3 regions of the Serratia sp. GW822-FHT06D09 genome follow, and region 3 is predicted to be linked to each of the others. Evidence: predicted binding sites of a transcription regulator. Region 3 holds the regulator's gene; each other region holds the start of a gene.
The links. Region 3 encodes sigma-54, which starts transcription at its own class of promoters, with help from an activator protein. Its sites were predicted from a motif close to GTTGGCACANNTTTCGCTNT; they were not measured.

Region 1: the regulator sigma-54 is predicted to act here: its motif matches at 949-968, upstream of glnK (P-II family nitrogen regulator).
Region 2: the regulator sigma-54 is predicted to act here: its motif matches at 1,144-1,163, upstream of glnA (glutamate--ammonia ligase).

Annotation. Positions count from the first base shown of each region.
Region 1 covers NZ_JBXALO010000005.1:214,309-216,564, reverse strand. Annotated here, with positions in the region: gene AC1RKG_RS14290 (SmdB family multidrug efflux ABC transporter permease/ATP-binding protein) at 1-725, shown strand, start outside; gene glnK (P-II family nitrogen regulator) at 1,018-1,356, shown strand; gene amtB (ammonium transporter AmtB) at 1,393-2,256, shown strand, end outside.
Region 2 covers NZ_JBXALO010000013.1:15,132-17,387, reverse strand. Annotated here, with positions in the region: gene typA (ribosome-dependent GTPase TypA) at 1-872, opposite strand, end outside; gene glnA (glutamate--ammonia ligase) at 1,243-2,256, shown strand, end outside.
Region 3 covers NZ_JBXALO010000004.1:169,610-171,865, reverse strand. Annotated here, with positions in the region: gene lptB (LPS export ABC transporter ATP-binding protein) at 1-230, shown strand, start outside; gene rpoN (RNA polymerase factor sigma-54) at 281-1,714, shown strand; gene hpf (ribosome hibernation promoting factor) at 1,738-2,025, shown strand; gene ptsN (PTS IIA-like nitrogen regulatory protein PtsN) at 2,184-2,256, shown strand, end outside.

The DNA.
Region 1 (2,256 bases), on a different contig from region 3:
ATGACAAAAAGGTGCTGCAGCATATTTCGCTGTCGGTGCCGTCGCGGGGTTTTGTGGCGTTGGTGGGGCATACCGGCAGCGGCAAGAGCACGCTGGCCAACCTGCTGATGGGGTATTACCCGGTCAATCAGGGCGAAGTCCGTCTCGATGGTCGTCCGCTGGCCAGCCTGTCGCACCGTACGTTGCGGCAGGGGGTGGCAATGGTGCAGCAGGATCCGGTGGTGATCGCCGAATCGGTGCTGGCCAACGTTACGCTGGGCCGTAACATCAGTGAAGAGATAGTGTGGCAGGCGCTGGAAACGGTGCAATTGGCTGAGCTGGTACGCAGCTTCCCACAGGGGATTCACACCCGGCTGGGCGAGCAGGGTAACAACCTGTCGGTGGGCCAGAAACAGCTATTGGCGATGGCCAGGGTGTTGGTGCAGGCGCCGCAGATCCTGATCCTCGACGAAGCGACCGCCAACATCGATTCAGGCACTGAGCAAGCGATTCAGCGTGCACTGCGTTTGATTCGTGAACATACCACGCTGGTGGTGATCGCTCACCGATTGTCGACCATTGTCGATGCCGATTCCATTCTGGTTCTGCACCGGGGTCAGGCGGTCGAGCAGGGCAATCATCAGCAACTGTTGGCTCAGCAGGGGCGTTACTACCAGATGTACCAGCTGCAACTGGTGGGTGAAGAATTGGCCGCTGCCAATCGCGAAGAAACACAACCCGCATGATCTGGGGGCCGTTTTAACGGCCCCTTTCTGTTGTCGCCACGCACCACAAACAGGCACAAGTCCGTTTAAAATCCCTCTCGCTGCACTTTTTCGACGCGCTACGCACCAAATTAGTGCGCAATATTTAATCAGCCCATCAGTTGGTCGCGCGCTATTAGCCGCTCGTCGCATGCCAGATCCCCATCCTGCCGGTTAATTTGCTGAATCCGCGTACAAAACCATTTGTGGCATAGCCTTTGCTTTATAAGTCTCGTACCGGGGTGAGTTTGGGCTTAATTCGTGGAGGGGCAATATGAAGCTGGTGACCGTGGTGATTAAACCATTCAAGCTGGAGGACGTGCGTGAAGCCCTATCCTCTGTAGGCATTCAGGGGCTGACCGTAAGCGAAGTAAAAGGCTTTGGTCGCCAGAAGGGGCACGCTGAGCTCTATCGCGGAGCCGAATACAGCGTCAACTTTTTACCTAAAGTAAAAATCGACATCGCTATCGCCGACGATCAGTTGGATGAAGTGGTTGATGTGATTAGTAAAGCGGCCTACACCGGCAAAATCGGTGACGGCAAAATTTTCGTTGCCGAATTGCAACGTGTCATTCGCATTCGCACCGGCGAAACAGACGAAGCAGCACTGTAATCACAGGCTCAGTAAAGTAATGGGGATGGATTGATAATGAAAAAACTTTTATCCATGTTGGGCCTGAGTACGGTAACCATGGTTCCTTCTTTGGCCCTGGCCGCTCCGGCGGTCGCAGACAAGGCTGACAACGCTTTCATGATGATTTGCACCGCTTTGGTGCTGTTCATGACCTTGCCGGGTGTCGCTCTGTTTTACGGTGGTTTGCTGCGCTCCAAAAACGTGCTCTCCATGCTGACCCAGGTCACCGTCACCTTCGCATTGGTGTGTGTTCTGTGGGTGCTTTATGGCTACAGTCTGGCGTTCAGCGAAGGTAATGCCTTCTTCGGTGGTTTCCAGACGGCGATGCTGAAAGGCATTGGCATTGACAGCGTCACCGGGACCTTTAGCCAGATGATCCACGTAGCGTTCCAGTGTTCATTCGCTTGTATCACCGTCGCGCTGGTGGTAGGGGGCTTTGCCGAGCGTATCCGCTTCTCGGCGGTAGTGATTTTCGCCGCTATCTGGTTCACCATTTCCTACCTGCCGATTGCCCACATGGTGTGGGGCGGTGGCTTCCTGGCAGCTGATGGCGCGTTGGACTTTGCCGGCGGCACCGTGGTGCATATCAATGCGGCAAGTGCCGGCCTGGTGGGCGCTTATCTGCTCGGCAAGCGTGCTGGTTTCGGTAAGGAAGCTTTCAAACCGCATAACCTGCCGATGGTATTTACCGGCGCTTCTATCCTGTATATCGGCTGGTTCGGCTTTAACGCCGGTTCTGCCAGCGCGGCTAACGGCATTGCGGCCCTGGCTTTCCTGAACACCGTAGTGGCAACCGCAGGCGCTATTCTTTCCTGGACTTTTGCCGAGTGGATTGTGCGCGGTAAACCTTCTCTGCTGGGGGCCTGTTCCGGCTGTATC
Region 2 (2,256 bases), on a different contig from region 3:
GTGTCACAGATGGTGTCGGAAATGTTCAGCTCGCCCAGACCGGTGATAGCGATGATGTCGCCCGCTTCAGCCAGGGTAGACTCGATACGCTCCAGACCCATGTGGCCCAGCACTTTGCCCACTTTACCGTTGCGAGTTTTACCTTCGCTATCGATGATGGTGACCTGCTGGTTTGGCTTCACTTTACCGCGCTTGATACGGCCGATACCGATCACGCCCAGGTAGTTGTTGTAGTCCAACTGGGAGATTTGCATCTGGAATGGCGCTTCGAGCTCAACCTGCGGTGCAGACACGTGGTCTACGATCGCTTGATACAGCGGGGTCATGTCTTCCGCCATCTCGTTGTGGTCAGTACCGGCGATCCCCATCAATGCAGAAGCATAGATGATTGGGAAGTCGAGCTGCTCGTCGGTCGCGTCGAGGTTAACGAACAGGTCGAAGACCTGATCAACAACCCAATCAGGACGTGCGCCCGGACGGTCAACCTTGTTGATTACCACGATCGGCTTCAGACCATTAGCGAAGGCTTTTTTGGTCACGAAGCGGGTTTGCGGCATTGGGCCATCCATTGCATCCACAACCAGCAGCACCGAGTCAACCATTGACATCACACGCTCAACCTCACCGCCGAAGTCGGCGTGTCCTGGGGTATCCACGATGTTGATGCGGTAGTCTTTCCAATTAATGGCGGTGTTTTTTGCGAGGATGGTAATCCCACGCTCTTTCTCCAAATCGTTGGAGTCCATTACGCGTTCGGTGGCTTCTACACGCTCTCCGAAAGTACCGGATTGTTGCAGCAGCTTATCAACCAGGGTGGTCTTACCATGGTCAACGTGGGCAATAATGGCGATGTTACGCAAATTTTCGATCACAGCTTTGCCTCAGGCATTAGAAATAGCGCGCTATTGTACACGTATTAAGCGAGGGACTAAACAAGATCACAACAGTCTCTTATAAACAACTGTGTACAGGTCAGTATGTGATCCCTTTCACGGTGCAAAAAGCAGCATCCGGTGCACTTTTGCACCATTACAGTGCCCCACCCCGCACCGATTGCACCATTTAAGTGCAAAACGTCACTGATGGTGCATACTGATTCTGTGCAAAACCCACGCAGAAAGGCGATTAAAGCGCTTTAGCAAAGTTGGCACAGTTTTCGCTTTAGTCTTTTCAAGGCAAAAAAAGCCAGTTTCACAGATTCGTTCCACGACGACGACAATGATAAATCCGGGAGAGTTAAGTATGTCCGCTGAACACGTTTTGACGATGCTGAATGAGCATGAAGTGAAATTCGTAGACCTGCGTTTCACTGACACCAAGGGTAAAGAACAACACGTCACCATCCCTGCTCATCAGGTAAATGCCGACTTCTTCGAAGAAGGTAAAATGTTTGACGGTTCCTCGATCGGCGGTTGGAAGGGCATCAACGAATCTGACATGGTGCTGATGCCAGACGCCAGCACTGCGGTACTGGATCCGTTCTTCGAAGAATCTACCCTGATCATTCGCTGCGACATCCTCGAGCCAGGCACCATGCAGGGCTACGATCGTGACCCGCGCTCAATCTCCAAGCGTGCAGAAGATTTCCTGCGCTCTTCCGGCATCGCAGACACCGTTCTGTTCGGACCAGAGCCAGAATTCTTCCTGTTTGACGACATTCGTTTCGGCAGCAGCATCCGCGGTTCCCACGTGGCCATCGACGATATCGAAGGCGCATGGAACTCCGGCACCCAATACGATGGCGGCAACAAAGGCCACCGTCCGGCAGTCAAAGGCGGTTACTTCCCGGTTCCTCCGGTCGATTCTTCACAGGACATCCGTTCTACCATGTGTCTGACCATGGAAGAAATGGGCCTGGTCGTTGAAGCGCACCACCACGAAGTGGCAACCGCAGGTCAGAACGAAGTGGCAACCCGCTTCAACACCATGACCAAGAAAGCCGACGAAATCCAAATCTACAAATACGTGGTTCACAACGTGGCTCACGCATTTGGCAAAACCGCGACCTTCATGCCGAAGCCAATGTTCGGTGATAACGGTTCCGGCATGCACTGCCACATGTCGCTGTCCAAGAATGGGACTAACCTGTTCGCCGGCGACAAATACGGCGGCCTGTCTGAGACTGCCCTGTTCTACATCGGCGGTATCATCAAGCACGCTAAAGCGATCAACGCCCTGGCCAACCCGACCACCAACTCTTACAAGCGTCTGGTCCCAGGCTACGAAGCTCCGGTCATGCTGGCTTATTCTGCCCGT
Region 3 (2,256 bases):
CCGGGGTTGACCCGATTTCCGTTATCGACATTAAAAAAATTATCGAGCACTTGCGTGACAGCGGCCTGGGCGTGCTGATCACCGACCATAACGTGCGCGAAACGCTGGACGTGTGTGAACGCGCCTATATCGTCAGCCAGGGCAAACTGATTGCTCACGGCACGCCGGATGCTATTCTGGCCGATGAGCAGGTAAAACGCGTTTATCTGGGCGAAGAATTCCGCCTCTGAGTACCGGCGCGTCCTGATGGGCGACTGTTAACGGAAGTAGACTGAAGAATATGAAGCAAGGTTTGCAACTCAGGTTTAGCCAACAACTGGCAATGACCCCCCAGCTCCAGCAGGCCATACGACTGCTGCAGTTGTCCACGCTTGAGCTCCAGCAGGAGATACAGCTGGCGTTAGAGAGCAATCCACTGCTTGAACAGACCGATCTGCACGAAGAAATCGACGCGAAAGAGACGACCGAAACCGAAGGTTTGGATACCCGGGAGGCGCTGGAACAAAAGGACATGCCCGAAGAGCTGCCGCTGGACGCCACCTGGGACGAGATCTATACCGCCGGAACTCCGTCAGGAACTCGCACCGATTACAGTGACGACGAACTGCCGGTGTATCAGGGTGAAACCACCCAAACCCTGCAGGATTACCTGATGTGGCAGGTGGATCTGACGCCGTTTTCCGATACCGATGCTGCCATTGCCACCTCGATCGTCGACGCCGTCGATGACACCGGCTATCTCACCGTGCCGCTGGAAGACATTCTGGAGAGCATGGGTGACGAGAATGTGACAATGGACGAAGTCGAGGCGGTATTGAAGCGCGTACAGCGGTTTGATCCGGTTGGCGTCGCGGCGCGCGACCTGCGCGATTGTCTGCTGGTTCAGCTATCCCAATACGCCCAAGACACGCCTTACCTGGCGGAAGCGCGCCTGATCATCAGCGAACATCTGGACTTGCTGGCTAACCACGACTTTCGCAGCCTGATGCGAACAACGCGCTCAAAAGAAGATACACTGAAAGAAGCGATGTTGCTGATCCAGTCACTCGATCCGCGTCCAGGCCAGTCGATCAACACCGGCGAATCTGAGTACGTGATCCCGGACGTGCTGGTACGCAAAGTGCAGGATGTGTGGACGGTCGAGCTCAACAGCGACAGCATCCCAAGGCTGAAGATCAATCAGCAGTATGCCGCTCTGGGCAATAGCGCGCGTAACGACAGCGACGGTCAGTACATCCGCAGCAATTTGCAGGAGGCGAAATGGCTGATCAAGAGCCTGGAAAGCCGCAATGACACCCTGCTGAAAGTTTCGCGCTGCATCGTCGAGCAGCAGCAGGCGTTCTTTGAGCAAGGCGCGGAATTTATGAAGCCCATGGTGCTGGCGGATATCGCTCAGGCCGTGGAGATGCATGAATCGACAATCTCACGCGTGACCACGCAGAAGTTTTTGCACAGTCCGCGCGGCATTTTCGAATTGAAATATTTCTTCTCAAGCCACGTGAATACCGACAGCGGGGGCGAAGCTTCCTCTACGGCGATCCGGGCGGTGGTGAAGAAATTGATTGCGGCGGAAAACCCCGCCAAACCGCTCAGCGACAGCAAGCTGGCTACCCTGCTCTCCGATCAGGGGATCATCGTGGCGCGGCGTACCGTCGCCAAGTACCGAGAGTCTTTGTCCATCCCGCCGTCCAACCAACGTAAACAGTTGGTTTGACCTCTATTGAGAAGGAAGACACTATGCAGCTCAACATTACCGGACACCACATCGAAATCACCGAACCTTTGCGTGAGTTCGTGAACACCAAGTTCGCCAAACTCGAACAGTATTTTGACCGCATAAATCAGGTGTATGTCGTGCTTAGTGTGGAAAAAGTGCAGCAGATTGCAGAAGCGACGGTGCACGTGAATGGAGGCGAGTTGCACGCCACCTCGGAAGACGAGAACATGTATGCGGCAATTGATACCCTGATCGACAAACTGGCGCGTCAATTGAACAAACATAAAGACAAACTGAAACAACACTGACATTCTGGGCCGTTTCCGTCAGCGGGTACGGCTCAAACGTAGCCTCGGCCATCGGCGCGTTACCTGTTTGGGTACGCGCCGATAAGCCATCAGGGTTAAACAAGGCGAAAAATCACCTCACAAGCCTGCTTGCTGGTGTGGTTTTAAGTGAAGATGAGATGAACAACGAAACAATGCAGTTAAGCTCGGTATTAAATATCGAGTGCACCAGAAGCTCCGTACATTGCACCA